DNA from 4 places in the Hymenobacter coalescens genome. Region 3 is predicted to be linked to each of the others. Evidence: riboswitches for the same ligand, from Rfam matches in the RefSeq annotation. Region 3 holds a riboswitch; each other region holds the start of a gene.

Region 1 (5,072 bases), on a different contig from region 3:
GATCCACCCGCAGTTCTTCGAGGTCTTCGACGGTATAGCTGTTTAGGCTATCGAGCGTAGCAAAGTGCCCATTCAGAAATAGTGGCATCGAGTGACCAGCCATGTTGTAAGCTGCAGCGCCAGCTATGTGCACCGGCGGCTTTTGCCCCACGGTTGGTTTAAGTCGTTGCTGCATTTCTTCAACCAATTGCCGGAGGCTGGTTGGTGCTGTCCGAGCCTTAGCAGCGGTGGTTAACACTACTCCGACTATTATCATTCCGGCTGTTTTATGCATATGCTCCTTATCAAAACCGAGCCTATGATGCAGCCAAAAACTTATTCCACACAACAACCCGAAAGAAGTTACTCTACTCCGGCTTGTAGCCGAAGCGGTTGAGCATTTTCGGGTCGGCGCGCCAGTTCTCGTTGACTTTGACGTGCAGCTCCAGGAACACCTTCTTCTGGAAAAACTTCTCCATTTCCTCCCGCGCCCAGGTGCCAACCTTCTTCAACGCGGCGCCGCCCTGCCCGATGATGATGCCCTTCTGCGAGGCCCGCTCGGTGTAGATGATGCCGCGGATGCGGATGATGGTTTCGTCTTCCTTGAACTCCTCGATGACGACTTCGGTGCTGTAGGGCACCTCTTTTTTGTAGAGCTTGAATATCTTCTCGCGGATCATCTCCGAGGCGAAGAAGCGCTCCGGCTTGTCGGTCAGCTCGTCCTTGGGATAAAAAGCCTCGTGCTCGGGCAGGCGGTCGAGGATGTGCTGAAAGACCTGCTCGGTGTTGAAAGCGTTCAGTGCCGAAATCGGGATGATTTCGGCGGCGTTGGGCATTTGTTCGCGCCAGTAGGCCATTTTGGCCTCCACTTCTTCCTGCGTGGCCTGGTCAATCTTGTTGATGAGCAGCAGAATGGGCACTTCGGAGCGGCGCAGGCGCTCCACCACCGGTTCCTCGTCGTGCTTCTCGTAGATGTCCGTCACGAACAGAATCACGTCCGCATCTTCCAGGGAGGAATACACGAAGGACATCATGGCCGACTGCAGCTCGTACTTGGGCTGAATGATGCCGGGCGTATCGGAGTACACCAGCTGAAAGTCGGGGCCGTTCAGAATGCCCAGGATGCGGTGGCGCGTGGTCTGGGCTTTGCTGGTGATGATGCTGAGCCGCTCGCCCACCAGCACGTTCATCAGGGTCGACTTGCCCACGTTGGGCTTGCCGATGATGCTCACGAAGCCGGCGCGGTGCGGTTTGGGGTCGGTAGTCACGGGAGGTAATCGGTTAAGGGGCACAAAGGTACGGCTTTATGGCCGGCTGGGCAGCATGGGCTGAATAATAGCGGCTTACGGCAAAACCGCCGCCGGGTAAGGTGCCGGGCTTCAGGCAGGCGGGGCAGGTAGCGTTTGGCGGCGCCGCGCCCGCCCGCAGCCGCGAAAACCTGATGGAAATCAGATAGCCACGCTCATTCTGGTAGCAAGGGCGCAAACTTTGGGGGCTGTACCTTTGTATGCCATTCGAACGATTCTCTTCGGCATGCTCTCCCCTGCTTCCGCTCCTGCTTCTACCACCACTTCGGCATCCGCCACCACGCGCGGCCGCATCGGCGTGCTGCTCGTCAACCTCGGCACGCCCGACTCGCCCAGCACTTCCGACGTCCGCCGTTACCTCAACGAGTTTCTGACCGACCCCCGCGTCATCGACATGCCGGCCGCGGTGCGCTACCCGCTGTTTCAGGGCATCGTGGTGCCGCTGCGCGCGCCCAAGTCGGCCAAGATCTATCAGCAGCTCTGGGACGAGCGCGGCTCCCCGCTGCTCTACCACGGCCTGGATCTGCAGAAGCTGGTGCAGGAAAAGCTCGGCAAGGAGTACCTAGTGGCCTTCGGCATGCGCTACCAGAACCCCAGCATCGAGTCGGCGCTGGAAGAACTGCGCGCCGCGGCCGTAGAGCGCATCATTGTGCTGCCGCTGTTTCCGCAGTACGCGGCGGCCAGCACGGGTTCGGTGCAAGAGAAAGTAATGGAACTGGTGGGCAAGTGGTGGGTAGTGCCCAGCGTGAGCTTCATCAGCACCTTCGCCGACGACCCCGGCTTCATCAACACCTTCGCCACCCTGGGGCTGGAGGAAATGAAGAAGCACTCCTACGACCATGTGGTATTCAGCTACCACGGCATTCCGGAGCGTCACGTGCTAAAGGGCAGCCACAAAGGCTACTGCAAGCTCGGCACTTGCTGCAGCCACTACAACAAAAACAACCGCTACTGCTACCGGGCCCAGTGCTTCGAAACCTCGCGGCTGCTGGCCAAGGCCATGGGCCTGACGGAAGATCAGTACACGGTGTGCTTTCAGAGCCGCCTGCAGAGCCGCCTACGCGACCCGTGGCTGCAGCCTTACGCCGATGAGGTGCTGAAGGAAATGCCGGCCAAAGGCTACAAAAACGTGCTGGCCTTTAGCCCGGCTTTCGTGGCCGACTGCCTGGAAACCACCATTGAGGTAGGCGAAGAATTCAAGGAAATGTTTGAGGAAGCCGGCGGTCAGCATTGGCAGCTGGTGCCCAGCTGCAACACCCACCCGCTGTGGGTAAATGCCGTAGTAGACATGGTGCGGCGCCATTAGGCGGCCGACGGGTAGCTAGCAGAAGGCGTCGGACAGGGTTATTCCTGGTCGACGCCTTTTTCATGGACCGAACTAGCTCAGGGCTGCCCGGCCGGCGCCCCGCCGAAGCGGTACTGCACGCCGATGCCGGCAGCCAGCCCGAGGGTGGAGGGAAAGTCGCGCTGCAGGGGAATAAATACGCTGCTGCTGAAATTCAGCCGAAAATGCCGCGACAGGCCCACGTAAATGTTGCCGCCCGGCTGCAGCACGGGCCCGGTGCGGCCGGACTGTTCGCGCACGTTCGCCACGAACGCGCCCTGCACGTCGTCGAACCCGCTGCTGACGGTGCGCCAGCGCGAAAAGCGCATCGCCGTGATCTTGACGGCTGCGCTCAAGGCGAAGTCGGGCTCGGGCATCCACACATAGGTAGGCTGCACGAAAGCGTAGCTGTAGCGTACCCGGTCGGAGGCGCGAAACTCGCCGCAAAGGTCGGGGCAGAAGGTGGAGAAGGCGTAACCGGCCCCGTAGCCCATACCGCCGTACAAGCTCCAGCGCTGGCTGCCGGGCCGGAAAAAGGCGTATCCGGCGCCGGCCTCCCCGGTGTAGGCCCAGTGACCGTGCTTGCCACGAATGCGCTGGTGCGCGCTGCCAAGCACCGTCAGGCGGTCGGTCAGGGCGTAGGCAGCCTGCACGTCGGTGCCGTGGGTGCCGGCGTTCAGCGCCAGTTCGGTTTCGCCGCGCTGCTGCACCAAGGGCGTCTGCAGGGTGTGCGGCACCACGGCGGCGCAGCCGCTCAGCAGCAGCAACAGCGAGGCTTGGGAAAGAATAGTAGCAGTGCGCACGGAATTCGGAGGCTGACGATGGTACAGGCTTGACTTGAAATCTACCCGCGTGGTTGTCAGGTCCGGCCGGATTATTTTCCGAAGCTTTTCGGATCGGTTCGTATCCACGAAACGGGCAATGAACGTAATTATTGGTGCAGCCCGCAAAACATTGGCGCGGTTGCTGTGGTTAAGGCCGCAATAAAAGATTTGCAATTCTGGAATTCGTGCCGCTACCTTTGCAGCATCAATTCTTCTCAGGATTGTTTTTATACAGAGGCGTGGAGAGACAGGCTCTACGAAGCGCCGGCAACCATCGGGACAGTCCCGAACGGTGCCAATTCCTGACCATATAAAAACACCGACGTCGTGCATTCCGACCTCACTCCCCGCGCAAATTTTATCGGCTCCGCTGCCTCGCAGCCGGGCCTTTTCGGCTTCAACGGCTCCTGTTGCTGTTGTATGCCGACGCGCCGCGTGTGTTGTTGAGGCCCCACGACCTCTTTGCCGTTTTGCTGGAAACGCCTGACAACTAAGCGCTGCCGCTCCGCGCGTCGTTGAGCCGTGCCTGGCGCCGCCCGAATTCGGCGCGCTGCTCCTTCCAGCTTCCCTCTTCTTTCTGCTTTTCGACCTTGCCCGCTGTTTGCAGCGGTTAGGGCTTATTTCTGCTGCGCATGTCGACTTTAATCGATGCACAGGTGGCGCAAATCCGTCAGCAATTAATTGGTGCTGATCCCTTGGATATTCTGCGCGTCATTTCCGCTGAATTTGCGGGCAAGGCTGCTTTCTCCACTTCGTTTGGCCTCGAGGATCAGGTAATTACGCACCTGATTTTTGCCCACGATTTGCCCATCGAAGTATTCACCCTCGATACGGGCCGGAATTTTCAGGAGACCTACTCCACATGGAGCAAGACCGTGCTGAAATACGGCAAAACCATCCGTGCTTATTACCCCAACCAGGATGAAGTAGCCGCGCTGGTGGAGCGCCAGGGCCCCAACGGTTTCTACGAAAGCGTAGACGCCCGCAAAGCCTGCTGCCACGTGCGCAAAGTGGAGCCACTCAGCCGTGCCCTTGCCGGCCAAGCCGCCTGGGTGACGGGCCTGCGCGCCGAGCAATCGGCCAACCGCAGCGGCATGCACGCGGTGGAGTGGGACGCCGCCTACCAGCTGTTCAAGGTCAACCCGCTGCTGGCATGGACCTGGGAACAAACCTGGGCTTTCGTCCGCGAGTACAGCATTCCACACAACCCGCTGCACTTGCAGGGCTTCGTGAGCATCGGCTGCGCGCCCTGCACCCGGGCCATCAAGCCCGGGGAAGACTTCCGCGCCGGCCGTTGGTGGTGGGAAGACCAATCGGCCAAGGAGTGCGGCCTGCACCAGACGGCCGCCGTGCCCACGGCCACGCTCGAAGGGCGTTAACCATTCCTGCTGACCCTGACGACCGGAACAGGCCACTCTAGCGCCTAACTCCCGCCCCACTACCGCATTCCCCACTTTTCTTGACTCCTCACAATCGGTCCGAAATGGCCGAACAGGCACCTCCTTGCCGTATGCCTACGCTCCCCCGCCTAGATTACCTCGACCGGCTCGAAGCCGAAGCCATCCACATCCTGCGCGAAGTGGCCGGGCAGTTCCAGCGCCCGGCGCTGCTGTTCTCGGGTGGCAAAGACTCCATTGC
Region 2 (5,072 bases), on a different contig from region 3:
CCCACTTCGAGGAGTCGATCATCAGGGGCAGGCGGGCCACGTCGGGCTCGGAGGCAATCAGGTTCAGGAAGGTGGTCATGGCCTCCACGGAATCGAGCAGGGCCTCGTCCATGTTCACGTCGAGCACCTGGGCGCCGCCTTCCACCTGGGCGCGGGCCACGGCCAGGGCTTCTTCGTACTGGCCGGCCCGGATCAGGCGGGCAAAGGCCCGGGAGCCGGTCACGTTGCACCGCTCGCCCACGTTCACGAATAGGCTTTCGGGGTAGATATTCAGCGGTTCCAGCCCGCTCAGGCGCGTGGCCCGGGGCCGCACTGGCAGCGGGCGCGGGGCGTAGCGGTCGGTGAGCTTCGAGGCCTCGGCAATGTGCAGCGGGGTGGTGCCGCAGCAGCCGCCCACGATGTTCACCAGGCCTTCCTGGAGGTACTCCTCCAGCACGGCCGCAAATTCCTGGGCCGATTCGTCGTAGCCGCCGAAGGCGTTGGGCAGCCCCGCGTTGGGGTAGGCCGATACGTAGCAGTCGGCCAGGCGGCTCAGCTCCTGCAGGTACACCTTGAGCTGCTTGGCCCCAAGGGCGCAGTTCAGGCCGATGCTCAGGATGGGCAGGTGGCGCATGGAGTTCCAGAACGCCTCCACCGTTTGGCCCGACAGGGTGCGGCCCGAGGCGTCGGTGATGGTGCCCGATATCATGATGGGCACCACGCGCCCGCCCTCGTCGAAGAAGCGCTGGGCGGCAAACAAAGCCGCTTTGGCGTTCAGGGTGTCGAAGATGGTTTCGATCAGCAGCGCGTCGCAGCCGCCGTCAATGAGGCCGCGCACCTGCTCGTGGTAGGCCGTGGCCAGCTCGTCGAAGCTGACAGCGCGGAAGCCCGGGCGGTTCACGTCGGGCGAGAGCGAGGCCGTGCGGTTGGTGGGTCCGATGGCCCCGGCCACGAAGCGCGGGCGCTCGGGCGTGCTGTACTCATCGGCGGCGGAGCGGGCCAGCCGGGCGGCCTCGTAGTTCAGCTCGTACACGATGTGCTCCAGGGCGTAATCGGCCTGGGCCACGGTGGTGCCCGAGAAGGTGTTAGTTTCGACGATGTCGGCGCCCGCGGCGAAGTACTCGGCGTGAATGCCGCGCACCACGTCGGGGCGCGTCAGACAGAGCAGGTCGTTGTTGCCGCGCAGGGGCTTGGGATGATCCTGAAACCGCGTCCCGCGGAAGTCTTCCTCGGTGAGCTGGTGGCGCTGAATCATGGTGCCCATGGCGCCGTCGAGCACGAGCACGCGCTGGCGGAGCAGATCGGCGAGGGGGGAGGCGGGCAGAGTCGGCATGTGGCTTTCGGAATTGAGGTGCGCAAAGCGCTATCCAGAAAGCCCCGGCAACCCGAGAAGGTGCCGGTTCCGCTCATCTTTTCCGAACGCGGCTTGCGCCGCCTCGGATGGGAGTTAGCACCTCTGCCGCAGCGGCTGGTTGCTAAGACGTCACAGGGCCCAGTCCCTCAGTCTTTCTGGATAAGCTGTAGCGAAGATAAACGACGCTCCAGTAATTAGCAAATCAAGTAAATATAATATTGTTAAAATCATATGGAAAATAAACCTGCGGAGCATCCGGGCCAAACGGCAGCGGCAATGCGCCACCGGCTATGAGCGGCGCAAAAAAAGCCCCGGCACCGTAGCGGGCCGGGGCGGTTAGCTGGCTGCGGAAGCCGAATTAGTCTTTTTTGACGCAGTTCGGGACGGTCTTGCCTTCCTTCTTCTTGGTGCCTTGCTGCTCGTAGCCTTTCCAGCACGGATCGTCTTTTTTATGGGAAGCGGTGGCTTTCTTAGTCGGCATGGGAATGGAGTAAGTGGCTGGGTGAATCACACTTACCCCAGGAAGTACGGCATTCCCCCGTTCTTGTTGGACTCCACGCAGCTTGTTCGATCAGCAGGCCCTGGCAGCAGACGCAAACTCATTTTTTGTCGTTCAACCGTGTAGGGCGCTTCGCCGCCAATGAGCAGTACGACGCGCCGCCAGCCGCATCCGCCCGACATTTGACTGGGGCTACTTTGCGGCCGCAGCAGACCACCGCCCGCGGCCCGTTGGGTACCGAACACGAACCGATCTACTTGCACCATGCGCACCGTTACGCTTCTGAGCCTGCTGCTGCTGGCCCGAATGGCCGGAGCCCAAACCGCCGCCCTACCCACCGGCACGGGGCTGCAGGCGGCTTACTACAACGGCACCAACTTCGAGCAACTGGTGCTGCGCCGGCGCGACGCAGCCATCGATTTCAGCTGGAACAAGCGGCCGCCGGTGCCCGGACTGGGGGCGGAGTATTTTTCGGTGCGCTGGGAAGGCTACCTGCTGGCTCCGACGACGGGCGTGTACGAGTTTTCGACGGTGATGGACGACGGGCTGCGGGTGTGGCTGGGCAGCAAGCTGCTCCTCAACGCTTGGCGCGAGCAGGACCACGTGCCCGCCGTGGTGCGCATCCGCCTGGAGGCGGGGCGCTACTACCCGCTGCGCGTGGACTACTTCCAAACCATCCTCGATACCCGGGCGCTGCTGCGCTGGCGCTTGCCCACGGGCGGCGCGCCAGTGGCCGTGGGCAGTGCCCATTTGTTTGCGGCGCTGCCTGCTTCGGCCCGGCCCATACCGCCCGCGCCGGCGGCACCGCCGCCGGGCCCCGTGCCCGCTCCGACCGTGGCAACCACCCCGCCGGCACCCCAACCCGCCATGGCCACGCGGCCCCGGGCCGCGAGCCGACGGGCGGCTCCTGCGGCCCGGCGGGCCGCGGCCGCGCCGGCCGTTGCCAGCGTACCGCCCGTAGCCGCGCCCCCGACCGACTCGCTGCCCGACCTGACGACCCTGAACACGGGCACGGCGCTGACCCTGCGGCACCTGTACTTTGAGCAGGGCAAGGCACGCCTGCTGCCCACGTCGCAGCCCGAGCTGAACCGGCTGGTGCGGGCACTGCGGGCGCAGCAGGCGCTGCGCTTCGAAATAGCCGGGCACACCGATAACGTGGGCGACGCCGCGAAAAACCAGCAGCTTTCGGAGCAGCGCGCCCGGGTAGTGCGGGCCTACCTGGTGCAGCGCGGCATCGACTCGGTGCGGCTGACGGCGGTGGGCTACGGCGGCGCGCGCCCCGTGGCCGACAACCGCGACCCGCAGCAGCGCCCGCGCAACCGCCGGGTGGAGCTGGTGGCGCGCTAGCCGGGCTCGCCGTACCGGCAATTGTTTCGGGCAGCGCGGTACCCTGCAAGAAACCGCCCGCGTGGCCGGGAGCCATAACCTGCAGCCCGATTTTGGGGTTTGAGTGCCATTGTGCCCACGTCGGGCCCTTGACAACCTTGAACCCAGAGCCACCAGCCGCATTCGGCAGGGGCCAATTTGACAGACTATTATGAGCCACCACACTCCGCTTCTGCTCTCGCCCTACAAGCTGGGCGCCATCGAGCTGGCCAACCGCCTGGTAATGGCGCCGATGACGCGCAGCCGGGCCACCAACCCGGGCAACGTGCCCACCGATTCCATCGTCACCTACTACCAGCAGCGCGCCACGGCCGGCCTCATCATCACCGAAGGCTCGCAGGTGTCCGCGCAGGGCGTGGGTTACATCAATACGCCCGGCATCTACACCCAGGAGCAGGTGCAGGGCTGGAAGCGCGTGACCGAGGCCGTGCACGCGGCCGGCGGGCGCATTTTCGTGCAGCTCTGGCACGTGGGCCGCGTGTCGCACCCGGCCTTTCACAACGGCGAGCTGCCGGTGGCGCCCTCGGCCATCAAGCCCGAGGGCGTGAAGGCCTTCACCGGCCAGGGCTTTGAGGAAGTGCCGACGCCCCGCGCCCTGGCGCTGGAGGAAATTCCGGGCGTGGTGGAGCAGTTCCGCCAGGCCGCCCGCAACGCCGCCGCCGCCGGCTTCGACGGGGTGGAAATCCACGGCGCCAACGGCTACCTGCTCGACCAGTTTCTGCAGGACGGTGCCAACCAGCGCACCGACGAGTACGGCGGCAGCGTGGAAAACCGCGCCCGCTTCGTGCTGGAAGTGGTGCAGGCCGTGGTCGATGAGCTCGGTGCCGACCGCGTGGGCATCCGCCTCTCGCCCCAGGGCAGCAGCAGCATCCAGGATTCCGACCCGGTGGGCACGTTCAGCTACGTCACCGAGCAGCTGAACCGCTTCGGCCTGGCCTACCTGCACGTCATCGAAGCCCTGCCCGGCCACCCCATGGCCCGCAAGCCCGGGGCCGAGGCCGTGGCCCCGCACCTGCGCCGCATCTTCCAGAATACGTTTATCCTGAACGGCGGCTACACCCAGGAAACGGCCGAGGAGGCGCTGGCCGGCCAGGAAGCCGACCTGATTGCCTTCGGGGTGCCCTTCATTGCCAACCCCGACCTGGTGGAGCGCTTCCGCAGCGGCGCGGCCCTCAACCAGCCCGATTTTGCCACCTTCTACGTGCCCGGCGACAAGGGCTTCATCGACTACCCCTCGCTGGCCGAAACCGAAGCCGCGCCGGCGGCCGTCGATTACCAGAACAACTAGCAGGCCGCAGCACCTGCGCCGAAGCCCCGGTTCCGCCCTGCGGAGCCGGGGCTTTTTGCTGCGCGCAACAAGGCAGCGCGGCCGATGGCGGACGGCGTCCGTAGCGGATGCTCGGCTTTCCGTCGAGCTTTTGCGTACGACGAAAAGACCCCTACACCTGACGCCTGCGCAACCATGGCCGCCAAGAAACCCGCCGCCCCCCAAACTGCCGCCAAGCCGGCCTCAAAGTCGACCGCCCCCCGAGCTGCCGCGTCTAAAAGCGACAAACGGCCCACCGCGGCCCAAATGAAGCAGCACGCCGAGAAGCTGCCCTATCCGGCCCGGCAGGCTGATATGAAGCTGCAGCCGCAGTCGGCGCTGTCGGGCTACCGTGCGGCCGGTAAGCTGCAGGGTAAAATCGCCCTCGTGACCGGCGCCGATTCGGGTATCGGGCGGGCCGTGGCCCTGGCGTTTGCCTTGGAAGGTGCCGACGTGGCCGTGCTCTACAACGAAAACGACGTGGACGCGCAGGAAACGCAGCGGCTGGTGGAGGCCCAAAAGCGCCGCTGCCTGCTGCTGAAGCTGGA
Region 3 (5,072 bases):
CACGAAGCCGCTGGTGGCGTACCAGCGGCTTCGGCGGTTATGAGTGCAGCGTAAGCTAGGCGACCTGATTGCCCGGCGCTTCCACCGTCGGGTTCACCACTAGGCCCTGGCCCAGCTTGCTGTGCTTTTTGCCGTAGAAATAGTAGATAACCAGCCCGATGGCCAGCCACACGAACAGGCGGAGCCAGGTGTCGCCGGGCAGGCTGAGCATCATCACCAGGCAGGTGACCACGCCCAGGATGGGCACCAGCGGCACCCACGGCGTGCGGAAGGCGCGCGGCGCATTTGGCTCCCGCTTGCGCATGATCAACACCCCGATGCACACCATCACGAAGGCCAGCAGCGTGCCGATGCTGCACATCTCGCCCACCACCTTGATGGGCACCAGCCCGGCAAACAAGCTGATGAACACGCCCAGCAGCAGGTTGGACTTGTGCGGCGTCTGGAAGCGCGGGTGAATCTGCGAGAACACCCGCGGCAGCAGCCCGTCGCGCGACATGGAGAAGAACACGCGGCTCTGGCCCAGCAAATCCACCAGAATAACGGAGGTGTAGCCGATTAGGATGGCCCCGATGATGGCCGTCAGCAGCCAGCCCTTGTAAGGCGTGTGCTCGATGGCCACGGCCACCGGCGCGGCGCTGTTCTTGAACTCGGAGTAGTGCGCCAGGCCCGTCATCACGTAGCCGAACACCACGAACAGCACCGTGCACACCAGCAGCGAGCCGATGATGCCGATGGGCATGTTGCGCTGCGGGTTCTTGGCTTCCTGGGCCATGGTGGCCACGATATCGAAGCCGATGAAGACGAAGAACACCACGCCCGCCCCGCGCAAGATGCCGCTCCAGCCGTACTCGCCGAAGGTGCCCGTGTTGGCCGGGATGTACGGCTGGTAGTTGGCCGGGTTGATGTACTGCCAGCCCAGGGCGATGAACACCAGCACCACCGATACTTTCAGGGCCACCACCACGGCGTTGAACCAGGCCGAGCCCTGCGTGCCGCGGATGATGATGGACGTAATGGCCAGCACCACGATGATGGCCGGCAGGTTCAGCCAGCCGCCCACCACGCTGCCGTCGGCCAGCGTGGCCGTTTCCCAGGGCGACATGACCAACTGGGGCGGCAGGTGCAGCCCGAAGATGCCGAGGAACTTCACCAGGTACTGCGACCAGCTGATGGCCACGGTGGCGGCGCCCACCGAGTATTCGAGCACCAGGTCCCAGCCGATAATCCAAGCAAACAGCTCGCCCATGGTGGCGTAGGAGTACGTGTAGGCCGAGCCGGCCACCGGCACCATGGACGCAAACTCGGCGTAGCACAAGGCCGAAAACGCGCAGCCGATGGCCGCCACGATAAACGAGAGCGTCACGGCCGGGCCGGTGTGTTCGGCGGCGGCGATGCCGGTGAGCGAGAACAGCCCCGCCCCGATGATAACCCCGACGCCGATGGCAATCAGGTTGAGCGGCCCCAGGCTACGCTTGAGCGTGTGCGAGCCGGTCTCCGCGGCTTCGAGCCGCAGCAGTTCCAATGATTTTTTGAGCATAAAGCGGAAATAGCCCGGGCCACGGCCCGCGCAACGGTGGCGCCCTGCCCCACCGTGACGCCGCCGCACACGGCGGGCGCCACCGGACCGGCCGGCAGGGCAAAAAGGTAAACGGGGGGAGGATGAGGGCCGCCTAAGTAGCGGCCGGCCACCGCAGGGGTGGCGAGGAAAGCCGTGGTAGTTCAGCAGCGCGAACCCACGGCCTCAGGGATGCTTCAACAGCAACAACACCCGGGCAGCTCCGCCGCGGCAACGGCGCAGGGCTGCGCCGTGCGGCGCGTGTACAAAGCGGTAAAGTAGTCGGGGAAGCCCACAGCAACTTGTTTTTATATGGTCAGGAATTGGCACCGTTCAGGACTTTCCCGATGGTTGCCGGCGCTTCGCAGAGCCTGTCTCTCCGCGCCTCTCTATAAAAACAATCCTTCAGGAGTAAAGAATTGATGCCGCAAAGGTAGGGCCGGGCAGCCGGAACTTGCAAACTCCGCAATACCGGGTAGCGTTTGGGCGGGCGCTGCCACCAGCTTGCCGGCATGCCAAAACTGTATTTCTCCTGACTCTGCCTGCTAGCCCTGCATGGCGTGTCCGTCGTTCCGAGCCACACCGCCGGGCCGAACGTGGTTGTGATGCGGGTGCTGGAACTGCCGGGCAAAGGCACGCTGATCGTTTCCCGCAGCAGCGGGCATTTCAGCACCGGCTCTTCCGGCAAAGGCCTCAGGGCGTCCGGGGCAGGCCGCCAGGCAGCCCTTCGGCAGCCGTAACGGGAAGGCTACCGGCCCTAAAGAACCTTTTCTGGGTCCGGCAACCCGGTTACGCTGGTGTTTGTCGAAGGCACGTGATGCCCGCCGTTTCGGGCCGGCCAGGCGGCCGCGCCGGTTACCAATTAGTAGTTGTACGACACGCCCGCCGACACCGCGGTGGACTGCCCCAGGTTACGGCCCGATACGTACCGGCTCGCGCCCAGCACCACGCCGAAGCCCTTGGTCACGGGCTTGTACAGGCTCAGGCCGATGCGGGTGTAATCCACGCGGGTGGCGGTGAAGTCCCCGTCGAAGCCGGGCTGGACAATGTCGGTGCCGTTGCTGCCCGATTCCTGCACCGAGGCCCAGGCTTCGGCGTACACGTTCAGGCCCGCGTAGCCCACCTTGGCGTCGGCCAGGAAGGCGTTGGGCACCCGGGTGGTGCGCAGGCTGTAGCCGGCCTGCCCGGTCACGAACACGCCCGAGGGCGTACGCAGGTGCGCAATGCCCAGGGTGGTGTACTTGGTGGCGCGGTTGCCGATGGCAATGATGTAGGCCAGGCCCGGGTCGTTGCGGTAATTGCTGGCCGGGGTGCTCACGCCCACCACCCCGAGCAGATCCAGCTGGCTGCTGCCCACCGGCGCCGAATACGACTTGAACTTCAGCAGCACCGACACGTCCTGCAGCCCGCTGCGGGTATTGGTGTAGCCCTCGTCCTGGAGCACGGCCCGCGCCGCCCGCCCCGTCGACTTGATGTAGGGCAGGCTCAGTACCGCCTCGATTTTATCGGTCAGGCCGTAGTTGGCGTACACGCTCACCGACGACACGCGCACTTCCCGGAAAATCGGCACTGCGTCTACCTTGTCCGGGACCAGGTACACGTTGCGGTACCGCTCGGCCGTGCCCGTAAACACCACCGAGCCGTGGTGCTTGCCGGCCATAAAGCCGCTCACCAGGCTCTGGCCCGATACGCCGATGGCCGCGGCCAGCACGGTGACTCCGGTAAGTACAGCAGGAAGGTAAGCGTGTCGCATATGGCGGAGAGAAAGAAGTGAAGATTTAGCCAGCAGCTTCGGGCGTTGGGATAGAACCAGCCCGGTATAGCCAAGTTTGGGCCGCTAGCTACGGGGGCAATTGTACCTTCGGATTTCCATTTTGGGAGAAAATTTTTCCGAACACCTAAATCCACTCTCCCAGTCCATTGCGTTTCTACGCCAGCTCCGTCGGCCTCTGGCCGTGTTTCTCCCTTTCTGCTGCTTCTATGTCCCGACCCCTACGCCGCTGGTTTCCCATTTTGGGCTTATTGAGTGCTTCCCTGTTGCTGCCCGGCTGCAGCAAGAACACCGAGTCGAATCCGTCCATTGCCGGCGTGGCCGTAGCCAATAAGGATTTCAGCGTGCTGGAAGACGCGGCCCTGCGCGGCGGCGTGGTGGGCTTGCTGTCCAACCGCAACCCCAACGACCCGCAGGGCAATTACACCGTTTTCGCGCCCAACAACGACGGGTTTGCGCGCCTGGGCCTGCGCAGCGCCGAGGACCTGCTGGTGCTGAACCGCGACTTTCTGACCAGCACCCTCTACTACCACGTCACGGGCGGCACCGTGCCGGGTGCGGCCCTGCAGCCGGGCTACCAGTCCCCCTCGGCGCTGGGACCGGTGCGCCGCATCATCGCCCGCAACGGCGCGCAGTACGTCAACGGCGCCCGTATTCTGGTTACCAACATCAAAGCCTCTAACGGCACGGTGCACGCCATCGACAAGGTGCTGCTGGCTACCGGGGCCGACATCGTGCAGTCGGCGCTGGCCCTGAACAACCGCCAGGTGTTCGTGCAGCCCGAACTTACTTTCCTGGTGGAAGCCGTGCTGTACACGCGCCTGGAAGGCACGCTGTCGAGCCCAGGCCCGTTCACGGTTTTTGCGCCCAACGACCAGGCGTTCCGGCAGTTGCTGACCGCGCTGAACGTGGCGCCGGCTTCGCCCGCGGGCTACGTGCCCGCCGACGTGCGCAAGCTGCCCGAGGCCACGGTGCGGGCCGTACTCCTGCAGCACGTCATCGGCCACCCGGCGGGTTCCACGGCCAAGTTCACCCCCGAGCTACCCGACAACACGTCCAGCACGGCCTCGGCCGGCGGTACGCCCCTCACCTTCGGCCCTTTCGTCGATGGCACCCTAACGGTGAAAGGCAGCGGCGCCGCTTCGCCCGTAGCCACCATGGTCATCCCCGACGTGCTCTGCACCAACGGCATCGTGCACGTCATCGACCGGGTGCTGCTCCCCTGATTGCTCCACCGCGTTGGCCCGTTCGCCCAGCGCCCTGGGCGTTTCGGCCGCCGCAGAAGCCCGTTCGGCCAGGCGACTGCCGGGGCCTTCCGCGGGGCCGTTACCTTTATCTGATGAATAAGCTGCTTGCCGGCTGCCTGTGCTGGCTGACGTTGCTCCCTTTGCTGGCATTTGCCCAGGCGCCTCCCGTTGCCCCGGCCTCGCTCGAAGGCGAGTGGAAGGGCCCGCTCACCGTGCCCGGCGGCAGCCTGCCGCTCAGCATCACCGTTACGGAACTGGCTTCGGGCACGCGCTTCGCCGTGCTCAACGTGCCCGCCCAGCGCATCAATCGCGCCTTGCTGACCGTCGACCTCAAGGGCGACACCATCATCTTCGACTCGCAGGAGCTCGGCTGCAGCTACCGCTGCCTGCGCTCCGCCGACGGGAAGCAGTTGCTGGGCCAGTGGCGTCAGCAGGGCTTTCAAACCGCCCTGACGCTGCAATTTACCCCGCTGCCGCCCCAACCCAAGAACTTTCG
Region 4 (5,072 bases), on a different contig from region 3:
CCACATTGTCGCCGGCCGCGTTCAGGGTGCCGTAGGTGTGGTAGGCAATCTGCACACCGTCGAGCCGCCCGCCGCATTCCAGCGGCAGCGGCTCGGGCAGGCTCAGCACTTGGGGGTTGCTCATAGCGGCTTCCTCTCGGAGGTGAAAGGATGTAGAATAGACCGCGGCCGAAGCCGCAGCCGGAAAAACAATTCTTTGCTTCCGGCCCCTCCCGCTACGGAAGAGGCCGGAAAGCAAAGAGGCCGGGGCAGAGACGACGCGCTTTCTCCCGAAACGCGCCGCCCGCGCCCCGCTGCTGGACGGGAAGCCGGGCCATGGCAGCGGACCAGCTTCCCCAGGTTCCCTCCCTTGTTAAACTTCCAGCGTAGCGGGGTGCCCGGCTTGTTGTTCGAGGAGGATTTCGCCGTCTTCCTCGGTGGGGCGGTCGGCGCTCTGCCGCACCGCGTCGAACGCGCGCTGCAGGTCGCCCTTGATGTCGTCGATGTGCTCCAGGCCCAGCGAAATGCGCAGCAGCGTGGGCGCCACGCCGGCGGCGCGCTGCTCGTCGTCCGACAGCTGCTGGTGCGTGGTGGCCGAGGGCTGAATGATGAGCGTCTTGGCGTCGCCAACGTTGGCCAGGTGGCTGATCAGCTGCAGGTTATCAATGAACTGCGTGGCCGTTTCCTTGGAGCCTTTGATGGCGAAGGTGAGCACGCCGCCGAAGCCGCGTTTCAGGTACTTGGTGGCCAGCTGGTGGTAGGGGCTGCTTTTCAGGCCGGGGTAGTTCACGGCTTCCACCTGCGGGTGCTGCTCCAGCCATTCGGCCAGCTTCTGGGCGTTTTCCACGGTGCGGTCCACGCGCAGGCTCAGCGTTTCGAGGCCAATGAGCAGCTGCCAGGAGTTGAACGGGCTGATGGAGGGGCCGAAGTCGCGCAGGCCTTCCACCCGGGCCCGGATGATGAAGGCGATGTTGCCGAATGGGCCGTTCTTGCCGAATACGTCGTTGAACACCAGCCCGTGGTAGCCCTCCGAGGGCTCCGTAAACTGCGGAAACTTGCCGTTGCCGAAGTCGTAGGTGCCGCCGTCCACAATCACGCCGCCGATGCTGGTGCCGTGCCCGCCGATCCACTTCGTGGCCGACTGCACCACGATGTGCGCGCCGTGCTCCAGCGGCCGGAACAGGTAACCGCCCGCCCCGAAGGTGTTGTCGACGATCAGCGGAATGTCATACTTGCGGGCCAGGTCCGCAATGGCCTCGAAATCCGGAATGTTGAAGCCCGGGTTGCCGATGGTTTCCAGGTACAGCGCCTTGGTGTTCTCGTCGATCAGGCTTTCGAAGCTCGCGGGGTTGTCGCCGTCGGCAAAGCGCACTTCGATGCCGAGGCGCTTAAACGCTACCTTGAACTGGTTGTAGGTGCCCCCGTAGAGGAAGGAGGTCGAAACGAAGTTGTCGCCGGCCTGCAGGATGTTGTTCAGCGCCAGAAACTGGGCCGCCTGCCCCGAACCCGTGGCCAGGGCGGCCACGCCGCCTTCGAGTGCCGCCACGCGCTGCTCGAATACGTCGGTGGTGGGGTTCATCAGGCGGGTGTAGATGTTGCCGAACTCCTTCAGGGCAAAGAGGTTGGCGCCATGTTCCGCGTTCTTGAATACGTAGGAAGTCGTCTGGTACAGCGGCACGGCGCGGGCCCCGGTGGTGGGGTCGGGCTGCTGGCCGGCGTGCAGTTGCAGGGTCTCGAAGTGCAGGTTTTGAGCGGACATACGTAGGCTGAAAAGAGGGTTGTGGATGACAGAATCGATGCGGGAAGGCAGCTACGCGCTGCCCAAAGCAGCGGCGTATGCCAGCGTGCGGCTCAGCGCCCGGAGTAGCTCAACGGGTGCGGCTAAGCCACGTGCCGCCCGGAAGCCCGGCGGCCAATAAAAAACGAGGAAGGGTAGGAGCGGGCATCAGCGGCCCGCACGTGACACTACCAACAACAGCAACAACACAGGTCAGCAGCGCGCATCGGGTGCGGCTGCGTGCGGGCACCGGCGGGGGCGCCAAGCATTACGGGCAAAGCCGTAACGGGCGCCGCGGCGGTGCGCGGAGACGGGAAGTTGTCGGGTGTAGGGAGGTAAGTGTTCATAGCACGCGGTTTATTTGCCCCCGGTCTGATAGTCAGCGGGGCAGGATTTGGCACCTGCCAGCTTGTGCATTGCTGGTGGTTGCCAGAGGGTCGTGGAGCCTGTTCTCTCGCCTCTTCGGAATAAATGCGTCAAAAAAAGCCTGCGCCGGAAGCACGGGTGGCACAAAGGTAGTACCGGATGCATAAAACGCAAATCCGGCAAAAAGTTTTCCGCCACTTGCAGAAAATGCTTTTCAGGACCGAATAAGGTGCATTAGGCCTCTGAAACAGGCTGCTACGGCGAGTATAATGTGCGGTTGGCGTCCGGCAAAAAGGCTGGTCTTCCCCGCACAACCTAGCTCCCGGCAAACAAAAAGCCGCCCCGGGGTCGGACCGGGGCGGCTCAATAATCAGAGGCGATGGAAGCGTCTTACAGCTTCGGCAGCTTCAGTACCTGGCCCACTTCGATGTGGTCGGGGTTGGAGCCGATGGTGGACTTATTGGCGTCGTAGATCTGGTGCCATTTGGAGGCGTCGCCGTAGTGGTTCTTGGCGATTTTCGACAGCGAGTCGCCGCTTACCACGGTGTAGCTCTCGCCCTGCGCCGCGGCCGGCTGTGCGGCCGCCGGCTGCGCCTTGTTGCCGAAGAAATCGGTAGCGCTGCCGGTTTGGGGCTGGGTAGGTTGTACGGGCTTCTTCTCGCCCTTATCGCTCAGGAAATCAAAGAGTCCCATAGTGTGGTCTTGGTTGAGGTGTGGGGAACGAAGGCCGCCATACCGGGTACAGCGGATTCGAGGTGCTTTACGCGGCCGCTTGGGAATAGGTTCGGCTTAACCCTTTGGCCGACTGCCCGTAAGAAACGCCCAACGGCAACCAACCCGACGGTAGCCGCGAAGCGCACCCCCTACATCCATTCTCCATTCCAGACACTCCCCATGAAACGACCATTCAACACCCCCCTGCACTACTTAGCCAGCCTGCTCATGCTGCTGACCCTTGTGACCTACGCTTGCGGCAGCAAGGAAGGCAAAGTAGAAGGTGTCAACATGCTCTACGGTACCGAAAGCAAGGTGTGGAAAACCCGCAAAGAGGAAGATGCCACCGGCGACAAGGTCAAGCAAACGTCCGAGCAGAAGCAGGAAGAAATCCGCTTTTTTGCCAACGGCCAGTACGTAATGACCTCGCCCACGCAGTCGATCAATGGTAAATACACCTTTGACCAAGCCGGTAAGAAAATCACTATGACGCCCGACAACGGCAACGCCAGCAACACTTTTGACGTGGCCACGCTGACCGACGACCGCCTCACGCTGCGCAGCCCCGACGGCGCGGAGCTGCAGCTGGAAGCGGAGTAAGTACGCCGTTGATATGATACTATAAAAAGGCCCTGCCAGAGCTGGCAGGGCCTTTTTTGCGCGTGCTTACCCACTGTACAAAATTGATTGCATCCACTAGCTTGCGGAACTTTAACTGCTAGTGTGATGCATCATCGTCTGCCTTGGCGCTTATTCGGGTTATTCGCCCTCGGCCTGTTCCTACTGAGCGCGCCCGTTCGGGCCCAAATGGCCGAGCCGCTGCCTGTGCAGCCGGTTCGCACCATCAGCCCCACCGACCCTGATTTTCGGGACCTGGCGTTTTTGCAGCGCGAAATTGGCGCGGCCCGGGTGGTGATGCTGGGCGAGCCTACCCACGGTGAGGGCAACGTATTCGAAGCCAAAATTCGCCTTGTTCGGTTCTTGCAGCAGCGCATGGGTTTTACCACCGTCGCCTTTGAAAGCGGCTTCTACGAGCTGGACCGTGGGCAACGCGCCATTGAAGCCGGTGTGCTGGTGCCCGAAGCCGTAGCGGGCGGGGTGTTTCCGGTCTGGACGAGCACCCGGGAGTTTCAGGCGCTGCTGCCGCTGCTGGGCCGCGGCGGCCTGCGCGTGGCGGGCTTCGACAACCAGCTGACCGGGCCGTACCAGGACGAGCTGCTGGAGGAGCTGGAAGCCTTTCTCAAACCCGAAAAAGGCGCCGACGCCATTGCTTACAACTACCTGGACGAGTGCCTGGGCGTGATGGGGGAAATGTATTTGTTTCCGCCCACGCACCAGCCGGCCCTGTTTCAGTTGCAGCTCGGCAAAGCGCGCAAGCTGCTGGAAAAGGTAGCCGTCGGCCCCGACGCCCGGCGGCGCGAGCGGGCGGCCTTCTGGCTGCAAACGCTGCGCAGCCTGCATTCCCTGGCCCACGATTACGCCACCAACGACCCCAGCGCCAAAACGGAGCAGGAATTCAAAGCTCCCGACAGCAACCCACGCGACGCGCAGATGGCCGACAACCTGCTGTGGTACCTGCGCCAGCGCCCTCAGGAAAAAGTCATCTGCTGGGGCGCCCTGCCGCACTTGGCCAACAAGGTGGAGGCCCTGGACGACGCCGAAATGAAAGCCTACCACCCGATGGGCCGGGCCGTGAAAGCAGCCCTGGGCCCCGACGCGGTGTACGTGCTCGGCACGCTGGCCGGTGGCGGCACCCACGGCTTTCTGGGCATGGGCGGCTACCAGCCCGTGCCGCCGCCCGCTCCGGGCACGCTCGAAGCCGAGCTGCTGGCCACGGGGCACGAGTACGGCTTTGTGAGCCTCAAACACGCCGCTGCGGGCCGGCGTCTGACTACGTACGCCTTCGAGTACCAGCCGCTGAGCGGGCCCTGGAGCGAGGTAGTAGACGGCTTTTTGTTTCTGCGCGCGGTAAATCCACCGCACGGCGCCGGCGCTGCTTCGGCGGCCGAAGCGGTGGCCGACAGCAAGCCGTATCACGAAAACCGCCCCGCCTCCACTCGTCTGAACCCGGCCGTTCGGGCCAAAGCGGTAGCCAACGCCAAGGCGGCTCGCCGGAGCCTGCAAGGCGTGGTGCTGGATGCCCGCACCGGGCAGCCCGTCCCGTTTGCTTCCGTTGCGGTGCCCGCCCGGGCCGCTGGCACGGTCTCCGATGCCGAAGGAAGGTTCACGCTGGCCG

What was found. A riboswitch is a leader RNA that binds a small molecule or an ion and turns the genes downstream of it on or off. The one in region 3 is predicted to bind S-adenosylmethionine.
Region 1: it holds a riboswitch for S-adenosylmethionine, as region 3 does, so the genes downstream of both, ACYVKQ_RS06230 (phosphoadenylyl-sulfate reductase) here and ACYVKQ_RS08575 (amino acid permease) in region 3, are expected to answer to the same signal.
Region 2: it holds a riboswitch for S-adenosylmethionine, as region 3 does, so the genes downstream of both, metH (methionine synthase) here and ACYVKQ_RS08575 (amino acid permease) in region 3, are expected to answer to the same signal.
Region 4: it holds a riboswitch for S-adenosylmethionine, as region 3 does, so the genes downstream of both, ACYVKQ_RS18755 (O-acetylhomoserine aminocarboxypropyltransferase/cysteine synthase family protein) here and ACYVKQ_RS08575 (amino acid permease) in region 3, are expected to answer to the same signal.

The regions. Positions count from the first base shown of each region.
Region 1 is NZ_BAAGRA010000007.1:149,623-154,694, reverse strand. It holds gene ACYVKQ_RS06250 (hypothetical protein) at 1-274, opposite strand, end outside; gene era (GTPase Era) at 348-1,247, opposite strand; gene hemH (ferrochelatase) at 1,513-2,592, shown strand; gene ACYVKQ_RS06235 (hypothetical protein) at 2,670-3,413, opposite strand; SAM riboswitch class I at 3,659-3,751, shown strand; gene ACYVKQ_RS06230 (phosphoadenylyl-sulfate reductase) at 4,067-4,813, shown strand; gene cysD (sulfate adenylyltransferase subunit CysD) at 4,945-5,072, shown strand, end outside.
Region 2 is NZ_BAAGRA010000019.1:26,069-31,140, forward strand. It holds gene metH (methionine synthase) at 1-1,312, opposite strand, end outside; SAM riboswitch class I at 1,383-1,499, opposite strand; gene ACYVKQ_RS16585 (hypothetical protein) at 1,692-1,814, opposite strand; gene ACYVKQ_RS16590 (PA14 domain-containing protein) at 2,097-3,179, shown strand; gene ACYVKQ_RS16595 (alkene reductase) at 3,370-4,506, shown strand; gene ACYVKQ_RS16600 (SDR family oxidoreductase) at 4,792-5,072, shown strand, end outside.
Region 3 is NZ_BAAGRA010000011.1:182,780-187,851, reverse strand. It holds gene ACYVKQ_RS08575 (amino acid permease) at 56-1,540, opposite strand; SAM riboswitch class I at 1,864-1,956, opposite strand; gene ACYVKQ_RS08570 (hypothetical protein) at 2,119-2,298, shown strand; gene ACYVKQ_RS08565 (hypothetical protein) at 2,421-3,311, opposite strand; gene ACYVKQ_RS08560 (fasciclin domain-containing protein) at 3,539-4,555, shown strand; gene ACYVKQ_RS08555 (alpha/beta hydrolase family protein) at 4,669-5,072, shown strand, end outside.
Region 4 is NZ_BAAGRA010000019.1:566,580-571,651, forward strand. It holds gene ACYVKQ_RS18750 (homoserine O-acetyltransferase family protein) at 1-124, opposite strand, end outside; gene ACYVKQ_RS18755 (O-acetylhomoserine aminocarboxypropyltransferase/cysteine synthase family protein) at 353-1,738, opposite strand; SAM riboswitch class I at 2,111-2,230, opposite strand; gene ACYVKQ_RS18760 (LysM peptidoglycan-binding domain-containing protein) at 2,513-2,815, opposite strand; gene ACYVKQ_RS18765 (lipocalin family protein) at 3,017-3,436, shown strand; gene ACYVKQ_RS18770 (erythromycin esterase family protein) at 3,563-5,072, shown strand, end outside.